DNA from 4 places in the Vibrio orientalis CIP 102891 genome. Region 1 is predicted to be linked to each of the others. Evidence: predicted binding sites of a transcription regulator. Region 1 holds the regulator's gene; each other region holds the start of a gene.

Region 1 (3,116 bases):
GGTACGGTAGAGATTTCCCTGCAAAGCAAAATTGACCAAATCAAAAAACAACTTGAGTCAGGAGACGCCGTGGTGGTTTTCTCTGAGTTACATGAAACGGTCGATATCCAACTCAAAAATAGATTTTAGAGAACTGCATACAGTGACGTCCAAGCAAAGCATGCTATAGTGGACGTCGATTACAGGAACGTATTCTCAGACAAGGTTTGTCATGTCAGCAAAACACCCTATTATTGCCGTTACTGGTTCGTCCGGTGCCGGAACCACTACTACCTCTGAAGCTTTCCGCAAGATGTTCAACATGATGAACGTTAAACCAGCATGGGTTGAGGGGGATAGTTTTCACCGTTTCACTCGTCCAGAAATGGATGTCGAAATCCGTAAAGCGCGTGAGCAGGGTCGTCATATCAGCTATTTTGGCCCGCAAGCTAATGACTTTGGTGGTCTGGCGGAGTTCTTTCGTCAGTACGGTCAAGAAGGCACAGGCCAAGTGCGACGTTACCTACACACTTTTGACGAAGCCGTCCCTTACAATCAAATGCCGGGCACCTTTACCCCTTGGCAAGATCTACCGGAAAACTCAGACGTTCTATTTTACGAAGGCCTGCATGGCGGTGTCGTTGATGGTGACGTTAATGTCGCTCAACATGTCGACTTCCTGATTGGTATGGTACCGATCGTTAACCTTGAGTGGATTCAGAAATTTGTCCGCGATACCCGCGATAGAGGCCATTCACGTGAAGCGGTGATGGACTCGATTGTTCGTTCAATGGATGACTACCTGAACTACATCACACCACAGTTTTCTCGTACTCATATTAACTTTCAGCGCGTCCCGACTGTCGACACGTCAAATCCACTTAACGCCAAAGGCATTCCAAGCCTAGATGAGAGTTTTGTGGTGATTCGCCTTCGCGGCATCAAAAATGTTGATTACCCTTACCTACTGGCAATGATTGATGGCTCGTTTATGTCGCGCCATAACACCATAGTTGTACCCGGCGGTAAGATGAGTTTTGCGATGGAATTAATCGTACGACCGATTCTTCAACAATTAATCGAAACGGGCAAAATTGGCTAATACTCACAGCTAGAACACGATTACTTTTCATACCGTGATCATGTGCACAGTTTTGCGTAGTAAATACGTCGTTGGACCCGATTAAAATCAAGAAATCGTTTTCGAAAAAGGATACTATTTCTTACCGAAACACAAGATAGCTTGCAGCATTTGTAAAGTGCTCTTATCCTAGTAGGCCTATTTAAGGCTTTGCTAAAACATGGAAAGCGACAAGCGTACCCTGCAGAGGAAGTGAGATATTATGGTTCTAGGTAAACCTCAAACCGACCCAACATTAGAGTGGTTCCTTTCACACTGTCATATTCATAAGTACCCATCAAAAAGCACGCTAATTCATGCGGGCGAAAAAGCTGAGACGTTGTACTACATCGTTAAAGGCTCTGTTGCGGTTCTTATCAAGGACGAAGAAGGTAAGGAAATGATTCTTTCTTACCTAAACCAAGGTGACTTTATCGGTGAGCTTGGTCTATTCGAAGAAGATCAAGAGCGTACTGCTTGGGTTCGTGCTAAGTCTCCTTGTGAAGTAGCAGAAATCTCTTTCAAGAAGTTCCGTCAACTAATTCAAGTTAACCCAGACATCCTAATGCGCCTTTCAGCGCAAATGGCAAGCCGCCTACAAGTGACTAGCCAAAAAGTGGGTGACCTAGCATTCCTAGACGTAACGGGCCGCATTGCTCAGACGCTACTAAACCTAGCGAAACAACCTGACGCAATGACTCACCCAGACGGCATGCAGATTAAGATCACTCGTCAAGAGATTGGTCAAATCGTTGGCTGTTCTCGTGAGACCGTTGGTCGTATCTTGAAGATGCTAGAAGAGCAGAACCTAATCTCTGCTCACGGTAAGACAATCGTTGTATACGGTACTCGTTAATTTCGATTAACCGTTAAAATTTTAAAAGCCACCAATGGAGACATTGGTGGCTTTTTGTTTATTTGCGTCATCCCCGAGATGGAGGGACGACCGAGTTGGGGATCTCTTTAAATAACCAAGTCAACCGATGAAGATTCCCTACTCCCTCCTTCGTCGGTCTATGGAATGACGGATACTCTCACTAGGGAGAAGTCCGTTCTCACTTCTACTTTTACCCGTTGGTACTTTCGAAAATCTTATCTGCAGATGCTGCAACAAAACCTGGGTAAAGTTCACCATTTGTCATTGGATAGCGCTTAGCAAACTCATAGAAACCACCGGGGATGATTTCAGTCCCTTCAGTAAACTGCACTGCAACTTTATCCGCCATAGTCGAAGATTGTTCTAGCAGTACCTCTGGAGAGCCTTTCACTTCACCACCAAACTCGTTAATGGTAAAGCCAGCATCACGTAGGTGATTGTTGACACCCACGACTTCCTCAAATGCATTCAGTTGGTTGACGCTAACCGTAAAGTGGTTGGCACCATAGCCATGCGCCGCTAGCCAAGAAGCGTACTCACTCTCTGCCGCAAGCGTTTGGAAATCTGCGTAGCTAAGATCCCATAAACGACCGCCAGACAAGAACTCATGACCTTTTAGCTTACTGGTGTCCAATTGCTCAACAAGCTTAGCAACGATAGATTGCAGTGCTTGTGAACACTCTTCCACTTTTAGCTCACTGATAAACACTTTTGGCTGTTTTGGGTCTGGATGCTCAAAGTGCTTAGCTACCAACTTCTTACTTTCAAACAGATAGTCACCACAAGGCTTGTAGCCTACGTCTAAGAAAGGCTGCGCTAAAGTTGCGATACCCAATGGCTCGACATTGAAAGTGCGTAACGCGATATGGTCATTGATCAGTGCTTCATCTTCTTGCAGTAGTTGATGCACTTTTTCAGCAGAGGGACACAGGCGTTGAATATAGTCCTTCCATAACGATTGGAATAAAGCATCTGGCGTCATAACGCCTCCTTGTTTACGGTTGTTTACGTTATAGGGTTAGTCGTTATTATTATTGGTTAAGTTATAAAAGAGGCTACCAAACCGATTTGTCCAGATAATCAGTCTGATAGCCTTCAACCTGTGACGTTAAAAGCCTCCCTGCTCAGGGAGGAAGAAGG
Region 2 (3,116 bases), on a different contig from region 1:
GTACTACGCGATACCAACTGCTGCCTTCTTTCTTACGGACCTGACTGTTAATGCCCTGGAAGGCAATATCCAGCTTACGAGCTTCTGCTTGTTGGGCGTTTTTGTACGCACCACACTGCATGATGTATGGAATGTCCGATACAACTTGCTCTTTCGCCTTCACTTCAACTTCACGGCTCGGCAAACTATCGACATAATCCCACTTCTCTTCAGGGGGCGGTGGCAATTTCGCTTGAGGTTTCGGCTTAGGTTTAACCGGTTGTGCTACCGGCGCTGGTGGCTCGGGATCCGTACTCAGAAGGTATAAACCATAGCCAAAAATACTTACAAGTAGCACAGCAAGCAGACCACTACGCCAAGGTTTACGACGAGGAGCACTCTTCTTTTTTGCTGGCTTGCGGCTATTACCGCCACGGCCTCTTTTTACGTAATCTCTATTTGCCACGACTAAACATCAATAAAGTTGGTTACTACTTCCGATATGTTAATCCAGATTGTCGCTGGATGACAGCGTAGATATGGAAGCGGCGCATCAAAATGCGCCGCTTTAAAACATCTAAGATTACAGAACTCTAGGTGGCGCGGCACTCTCTCTGACGACCAACTTAGTCTCAAGTAAACGCGAACCCGCACGTACGTCATGACCACGTAGGAGCTCAAGCATCATCAACATTGCTTGACGGCCAATTTCATAGCGTGGTTGTGAAATCGTCGTTAACGGTGGATCACAGTATTGAGCAAAGTGGATGTCATCAAAGCCAACCACTGAAAGATCCTGAGGAACGCGTAAACCAAGCTTCTTCGCTTCTTGAATCGCACCAATTGCCATCGCATCGTTATGACAGAACACTGCGGTTGGTGGCTCAGGTAACGCAAGCAGTTGACGAATCGCTTTTGCACCAGCTTCAAAGGTAAAATCACCATAAGTACAATAACTGGTCGTCATGGTGATGCCCGCACGGCGCAATGCTTGTTGGTAGCCTTGGTGACGGAACTGACATAATGTCGCTGATTCAGGGCCCGAGATCTGCGCCACACGCTTGTGGCCCATCTGGGTTAAGTAATTAACCGCTTCAAATGCCGATGTGAGGTTATCGATGTGCACCGTTGGTAGCTCTAGCTCAGGTGCAAACTCACAAGCCATCACCATAGGTGGGAGATTCTTCTGCTCAGGTTTACTGACATCAAAAGGAAGATCAGTACCTAGCAGTAGCATGCCATCCGCTTGCTTAGTAAATACTAAGTTCACAAATGAGCTTTCGCGTTTCTTTTGTTGCCCACTATCGCCCAGGAGAACAATGTAGCCATGTTCCATAGCAGCATCTTCGATGCCACGAATAATCTCGGTATAGTATGGGTCACAGATATCTGGAATGATTGCGATAATTGTTTTCGACTCATTGCGGCGCAAGTTACGCGCAAGTGAGTTTGGTGAATAACCAGCTTCTAAAACCGCATCTTCGACTCTTTTCCGTGTTGCTGAAGATACCTTTTCTGGATTCATTAGCGCACGTGAAACCGTCGCTGTTGAAACTCCCGCAAGCTGGGCAACATCCTTCATTGTCGCCATATTTTCTTAACCCTCTTCATTTCCTAACTTAGCAGCCTAGTGGCCACCTAAACCTAATGAATTGCATCTAGTCGTCCAGTGAACGACTTGACGTGACGTAGGCTAAAACACCTATCTTCTGTATTTAATTGCAACGCAAACGTTTTACTTACCAACTATCGTTGAAAAACAAACTATTTGCACATGACCTAGTGTATTCATTTCAAAGAGTAAAGTTACGGGAGATTTAACAAAACAGGCAGCTGGTAAGAGATCTTAATCACAAATAAATGAAAAAAAACTGCATATACATTTATCAAAAGCCAAAGGAGAGCTGTTTCGGCGCCCCTCCTTGCAACTTAGGCTGACTTGATCAACTGAGATCTTGTGGCTCGATGTCGAGTGTCCAACGCACTTTTTTTGCGTGCGGGAGCATTTGAATAACCGGCTTGGCACTTGAGAGTAACTTTTGCATCGTTGGACGACTTTGGGTCTGGAGCAATAACTGCCAGCGGTACTTGCCTGCCCTTTTCGCCAGCGGTGCCGGGGTTGGACCTAGCACCTGACAAAAATCATCAAACAACGGATGGGCTTCCAAGGTATGGCGAACTTGGCGTAAAAACTCTTCCACCATTTCCGATTGATTCGCTTCAGCTCTGAACAGGGTTAAAAAGCTGTACGGCGGTAATTGTGCCAACTTCCTCTCTTGTAAGGCGGTGTCTGCGAAGTGGCGATAACTCTTAGTCAATAAAGCCTGTAATAAACTGTGCTCCGGATGGTGAGTTTGTAATACCACCTCGCCCGGCTTACTCGCACGGCCCGCTCGACCCGCTACCTGAATAAAGAGCTGGGCTAAACGTTCAGAGGCGCGAAAATCACTGCTGTAGAGTGAGCCATCAACATCAAGAAGTGCCACCAAGGTCACGTCCGGAAAGTGGTGGCCTTTGGCAAGCATCTGCGTACCAATCAATATCTGGTATTCACCGTTACGAATTGCCCCTAATGCACTCTCTAAGCTACCTTTACGGCGCGTGCTATCACGGTCAATACGAATGGTTTTAAATTCAGGGAACAGCTCCGCCAACTGTTTTTCTAGCTGCTCGGTCCCAACACCAACCGTCACCAAATGCGTTGAACCACAACCTTGGCACTGGTGAATGATCGGCTGCTGAGAACCACAATGATGACAGCGAATCTCATTGCTGGATTGATGGTAAGTGTAATAGGCATCACAGCGTTTACACTCGGCAATCCAACCACATTCATGGCACATCAAAGCGGGTGAGAAACCTCGACGATTGAGGAATAGCATCACTTGATTACCCGCTTTAAGATGCTTGCGCATTTCGGCAATCAAGGGAGCAGATAGGCCACTTTCAAGATATAGGCCTTTCACATCGAGCACTTTATTGGTGGTCGGGGTCGCACTCCCCGCACGCGAAGAGAGCACTAAATGATGATACTTACCCGCTAACGCATTGTGCAGCGTCTCTAACGCTGGTGTTGCCGACCCCAATACTATTGGGATCTGCTCTTTATTCGCTCGCATCACTGCCACATCACGCGC
Region 3 (3,116 bases), on a different contig from region 1:
TACAGTCCGACCCCATCTACCCCTTGGTTGATGGCGATATTGGCATCAGCACTCAAGCCCGCATTGAGCATCACTTCAATACGTTCACCATCTTTGGTAAAAGCAGGCTCTTCGATACGTTGATTAACCTTATTGGCTAACTCGCGTTCTTGGTTAGCCAGTGAACGATACTCACGCAACAGCTGCTTGTTTGGCGAAATTAGGATCTTACCGCTGTAGCCATCGACCACGCCTAATTTTCCCTTAATCACTTTGGGATTAAGGTTAGCGCCCATCACGGCAGGGATCCCCAGCGCTCGAGATAAGATTGCTGCATGGGAATTGGCTGCGCCATCGAGCGAAATGACCGCGAGCAGTTTCTCTTTGGGCACCGAAGCGAGCAAGCTTGCCGTTAGCTCTCTAACCACCAAAATCACTGGCTTTTCAATAACCTGACGATCTTGTGCGGTATTGTGCAAAAAGAATAATAAGCGCTGGCCCAGTTCACGAATGTCTTGAGCACGTTCACGTAAGTAAACATCCGACATACGAGCAAAACGATTAGAGTAAGACTCAACAACTTGACGAAGCGCCCAGTCGGCACGATCCCCTTTTTGAATCTGCGCTTTTAAGTCTTTGCGCAGCATCGGGTCATTTAGTAGGTGGGTAAAAAGGTCAAAAATAGCCAGTGCATCTTTATTGATTTCACTGTCTAGTTTTTTACGCATGCGACGAAAGTCGCCCAACGCCTCTTCTATAGCCAGCAGTAACCACTCTTGTTCACGTTCGACATCAAGCGTGGAAGCGGGATAGACATTTGAGAGCTCCGGCTGAGTATCATCCCACCACAGCTCACCAATTGCGACTCCAGACGAAGCTGGTACACCACGGATCGCTTGTTGTTTTTTCTCTAAGCGCCAATGACCTTGGGTCTGTGCATGAGCGATGATAACCGCCAACTGGGCAGCAAGAGTCACCAAAAAGGACTCTTCCATTTCATTGAACAAGCGCGGTGATTTTTGCTGTACTACCAATACCCCAAGCACCTGCTTGCGGTAAATAATCGGCGTACCGAGAAAGCTTTGGTAAATCTCTTCACCTAGCTCTGAGAAGTATTTAAATTTGGGGTGCTTAGACGCCTCAGCGAGATTCAAAGGTTCAGCACTACGTTTAACTAAACCAACCAAACCTTCACTGAAACGAATATGAATCTTGTCACCTTTGAAACGCAGCCCCTGAGTCGCCATTAACTCTAAGCGCTGCATTTCTTCATTGGCAAGATAGACAGTACAACACTCAGTGTTCATAGCACTGCATGTTTGCTTTACTAGAATATCTAAAGCCTGATGAACCTCATCCACTTTAGATACTTGTTCAACTATTTCCCTTAGCTGAGAAAGCATGTCTATCCTCTTCGGTGTTTACGTTTACCTTTGACTCTGCGTTCTTTAAATGGCATCGCCATTGATGCAAACTCTTTCATTGCGCGTCGATATACATCTCGCTTAAAAGAGACCACTTGTCGCACTGGGTACCAATAACTTACCCAACGCCAACCATCAAATTCAGGGGAACTACCTCGCTGCATATTGATCTGTGACTCGTCACAATCCAAGCGCAGTAGAAACCATTTCTGTTTTTGGCCGATACAAACAGGTTTCGAATCCCAGCGTACCAGTCGTTTTGGTAGTTTATACCTTAACCAATGACGACTTGTCGCAACGATTTTGACATCTTTCTTAGTAAGACCAACCTCTTCATATAACTCCCTGTACATTGCTTGTTCAGGGGTTTCACCTTCATCAATTCCACCTTGTGGGAATTGCCAAGAGTGTTGTCCGTATCGTTTAGCCCAGAAGACCTGACCATGGCTGTTACAGATTACAATTCCCACATTTAAGCGGTAACCATCGCCATCTATCACTGGCCAACCTCAAATAAATTCTTAATTACAGTGATTTTTCCACATATCCCCAGTAGGAGCAAACTTACTAGTGTGACTCACACAAAAAATATTACCTTCCTCTTAAATAATGAATAACTTTTAATCAAATAAGAGGTTACTCACACACATGTGAGACATAGCCCACATTTATTCACCTTTTCTGTGTATAACTATGTGAAGAATCAATGAGAAAGTGATCAATAAACAGACGCACCTGAGGGGTGATGGATTTACAACCATCAACTAAAAACAATTATATCTTTTAAAACATGCAATTACAGAAAACCGAACACCTTATAAAACACTTAAGGCCTAAAAAAGACGACCGTAACTCAGATCGGTTAAAGATCAATCAACACTGCATTTATCCACACTTACCAATAACGAACTGAGTAATAACTTGAAAATACAAGCATTTTGTCACCATAAAAACACTGTTAATTTATACATAACTAACAAATATAGACTATTTTAATGCCAAGCCTGTGGATAACCCGTTAAGTGATGATCTTTTGCACATAACGATCAATCTTAGTGCATTCGAAATTTAGCTAGATTCCGCTACAATAGCCCTCCTCTTCATAGATAGATCGACGCTACATGAAATCAGAACCCCAGTCAGAACAAGAACTGCTTGAACGTGCGAGTAATATTGCAGGCGTCAGTTTTCAAGAACTCGCTGATGAAGCAAAGATCGAGGTTCCACCGGATCTTCGCCGCGATAAAGGCTGGGTTGGTCAATTACTTGAATGGCATTTAGGTGCAACGGCAGGAAGTAAACCAACACAAGACTTCGAACAACTTGGAATCGAGCTAAAAACCATCCCAATTAGCTATTCAGGAAAACCGCTAGAAACCACCTTTGTCTGTGTTGCCCCTTTAGTCGGTGTTCACGGACTGACCTGGGAAACTAGCCATGTTAGAAATAAACTGTCTCGTGTCTTATGGGTACCTGTCGAAGGGGAACGTGAAATCCCCTTAGCTGAACGACGCGTCGGCTCACCGTTAATTTGGTCACCAAGTGAAGAAGAAGAACTGCAGTTGAAAACCGACTGGGAAGAGTTGATGGAGATGATCGTGCTTGGTCGTGTCGAGCAGATCAACGCCCGACATGGTGAAATGCTTCAGTTACGTCCTAAAGCAGCCAATAGCCGAGTGCTAACTGAAGCGTACGGCGCAAGTGGCAAACCGA
Region 4 (3,116 bases), on a different contig from region 1:
TGATTCAGGCTTAGCAGATATGCTGATGGTGCACTACCAAACCTACTCATTGACGCAGGACTTTTTACACTCCCCGCCGGACGATTGCTTCATCATTCAAATCAAGCCAGACCAACCACTGAAATCAAGTTCATTGATGAGTGAGAGAGAAGACTTATTACATGATTATCAAGTGGGATTAGATGCGGGTTTTCGTTTTGTTGAGTCGTTTTCTCAATGTATCGCCAAACCTACCTTTGAGCTGAAGTGTGGGGAGTAATAACGCCTCCCCACATGATTGATTTACTTTGTGCTAGGCGGCAACAATACGCATGCAGTTAGTTGAGCCAACCACATCCATCACGTCACCTTGGGTGATAATGACTAAGTCTCCTTCATCTAGCAGGCCTCGCTCTCTGAGTGCCCCGACTGCGGCGTGGGCAGTTTCTAAGCCGGTATCTCCTTTGTCATCAAAGTAGACCGGGAACACGCCGCGGTATAAAGCAGATAGATTCAGGGTGCGCTCGTTTCTTGATAGAGCAAAAATTGGCAGGCCCGAGCTTAAGCGTGACATCATAAGTGCAGTCCGGCCAGATTCCGTTAGGGTAACGATGCCTTTGATGCCGCGCATGTGGTTGGCTGCGAACATGGTTGACATAGCTATGGTCTCTTCACCGGTTTCAAACACCGAGTCCATCCGATAGCCGGAGCGGTTAACCGAAGACATTTTTTCGGCACCGACACACACCTCTGCCATAGAACGCACTGTTTCTAATGGGTATTTACCTGCCGCAGTTTCGCCAGACAGCATCACCGCATCGGTACCATCGAGAACCGCGTTGGCGACGTCCATAACCTCAGCACGCGTTGGCATTGGGTTTTCCATCATCGATTCCATCATTTGAGTGGCTGTGATGACAGTTCGATTTAACGCTCTCGCTCGGCGGATAAGTTGTTTTTGTACACCAATCAACTCGGGGTCACCAATTTCGACCCCAAGGTCTCCACGAGCCACCATAACGGCATCTGAGGCGAGAATGATGTCATCTATGTTTTCTTCAGTTTCGACGGTCTCAGCCCGCTCTACCTTGGCTACAAGACGGGTTTGCAGTCCAGCATCAGTAGCAAGTCTGCGTGCGTACTTCATATCTTCGCCATTTCTTGGGAATGAAACGGCTAAGTAATCGACTTTGATCTCTGCGGCTAACTTGATGTCATTTTTATCTTTTTCCGTCAGAGCTTCTGCTGAAAGACCGCCCCCTTTTTTGTTGATGCCTTTATTGTTTGATAGAGGACCACCAATGATGACTTTGGTTCGAACTTGAGTGCCGCTAACAGCCATTACCTGCAGTTGAACACGACCGTCATCAAGGAGTAGCACATCGCCAGTCGATACATCGTTTGGTAGTTCTTTATAGTCTAATCCGACGGCATCTTTATCACCTTGGCCCGCTGGTAAACTGCTATCAAGAGTAAAAATATCCCCTACGTTGAGTAGCACTTTGCCATCTTTAAAGGTCGATACGCGGATTTTGGGACCCTGAAGGTCGCCTAAGATTGCAACATGAGTACCGAGCTTGGCAGAAATGTTACGGACTCGGGTGGCACGTTCACGATGATCTTCCGCACTACCATGTGAAAAATTCATTCTTACCACGTTCACGCCGGCTTCCAAAATTGCTTCAAGCATGCCGGGTGCATCTGTAGAAGGTCCAAGAGTAGAAACAATTTTTGTTCTTCTTTGGATTGAGGTCATTCGAATCTCCTTGATCTAATTCTACCGCGACGAAAACGGTGCGGTTGATAAGTTCTTGTTCTCATCCCTAAAATTATAAGTATATACCTGCCGAGAGAGGGTGGTGGTTATTTACTCTTGTTCTGGTTTGAAAGGTGATAAGAGACATATTTATTAATGCAAAAAAATGGAAGATTAAATGTGATAAATCCTTCGCTATTTGATTAGGTACACAAAGAATTATGTTTATACGTGACACTTGTCACGGCGATCTATCAAAGCTCTTCACAATTACTTCGCAAAGTAAAAAAATTACCAGGTTGTTGATATTCGGAGTGCTCTATGTACATGGCTCAACCTGGCCATATTGATCATATCAAGCAGGTCAATGCTGGCCGTGTATATAAACTCATTGATCAAAAAGGTCCAATTTCTCGAATCGAGCTCTCTAAAAAGAGTGAGCTCGCGCCTGCGAGTATTACTAAAATTACTCGTGAGCTCATCGAGGCTCATCTAATTCATGAAACTACGGTTCAGGAAGCGACTAGTCGTGGGCGCCCTGCTGTTGGTCTACAGGTCAACAACGAAGGGTGGCAGTTTCTTTCGATGCGTTTAGGACGTGGCTACTTGACGATTGCGTTGCATGAGTTGGGTGGTGATGTGTTGATCGACACCAAAATTGATATCCATGAAGTCGACCAAGAAGATGTGCTTGCTAGGCTGTTGCATGAAATTGATGAGTTTTTCCAAACCTATACCGAACAGTTAGATCGTGTCACGAGTATTGCGATCACCCTACCTGGCCTAGTGAACTCTGAGCAGGGAGTGGTGTTGCAGATGCCACACTACAATGTAGAGAACTTGCCACTTGGCCCTGAAATTTACAAAGCGACGGGTCTTCCTGTTTTTATTGCCAATGACACTCGTGCTTGGGCGCTGGCTGAAAAATTGTTTGGTCATTCGCAAGACAATGAAAACTCCGTTCTGATCTCGATTCACCATGGGCTAGGTGCGGGGATTGTCCTTGATGGCCGAGTGCTACAAGGACGTCACGGTAATATCGGTGAACTTGGTCATATTCAAATTGATCCTCAAGGAAAGCTTTGTCATTGTGGCAACCGTGGCTGTCTTGAAACCGTCGCCAGCTCGCAAGCTATTCGTAGTGAAGTGACCGAACGAATTGCCCAAGGTGAAGACTCTTGCCTTGCGGAAATTGAAGAAGTGTCGGTTGAAGATATTTGTGAAGCAGCAGCAAACGGTGATCCACTGGCCGTTGATGTGATTGAAAAGCTCGGACGTTATCTAGGTTCAGCGATAGCGATTGTGATTAACCTATTTAACCCAGAGAAAGTGCTGATTGGTGGGGCGATTAACCAAGCTAAAGAAGTACTTTACCCTGCAA

Evidence for each region. The regulator CRP, encoded in region 1, controls carbon source genes, mostly activating them, when cyclic AMP is high. The targets are predictions, from matches to a motif close to TGTGANNNNNNTCACA.
Region 2: the regulator CRP is predicted to act here: its motif matches at 1,819-1,834, upstream of cytR (DNA-binding transcriptional regulator CytR).
Region 3: the regulator CRP is predicted to act here: its motif matches at 2,055-2,070, upstream of rppH (RNA pyrophosphohydrolase).
Region 4: the regulator CRP is predicted to act here: its motif matches at 1,966-1,981, upstream of mlc (sugar metabolism global transcriptional regulator Mlc).

Annotation. Positions count from the first base shown of each region.
Region 1 is NZ_ACZV01000003.1:60,558-63,673, forward strand. Features, by position in the region: gene VIA_RS02385 (YheU family protein) at 1-129, shown strand, start outside; gene VIA_RS02390 (phosphoribulokinase) at 212-1,081, shown strand; gene crp (cAMP-activated global transcriptional regulator CRP) at 1,323-1,955, shown strand; gene VIA_RS02400 (DUF1338 domain-containing protein) at 2,167-2,958, opposite strand.
Region 2 is NZ_ACZV01000005.1:2,344,146-2,347,261, forward strand. Features, by position in the region: gene ftsN (cell division protein FtsN) at 1-445, opposite strand, end outside; gene cytR (DNA-binding transcriptional regulator CytR) at 563-1,570, opposite strand; gene priA (primosomal protein N') at 1,923-3,116, opposite strand, start outside.
Region 3 is NZ_ACZV01000002.1:218,000-221,115, reverse strand. Features, by position in the region: gene ptsP (phosphoenolpyruvate--protein phosphotransferase) at 1-1,382, opposite strand, end outside; gene rppH (RNA pyrophosphohydrolase) at 1,385-1,903, opposite strand; gene mutH (DNA mismatch repair endonuclease MutH) at 2,525-3,116, shown strand, end outside.
Region 4 is NZ_ACZV01000005.1:1,498,317-1,501,432, reverse strand. Features, by position in the region: gene VIA_RS17465 (patatin-like phospholipase family protein) at 1-259, shown strand, start outside; gene pyk (pyruvate kinase) at 293-1,735, opposite strand; gene mlc (sugar metabolism global transcriptional regulator Mlc) at 2,057-3,116, shown strand, end outside.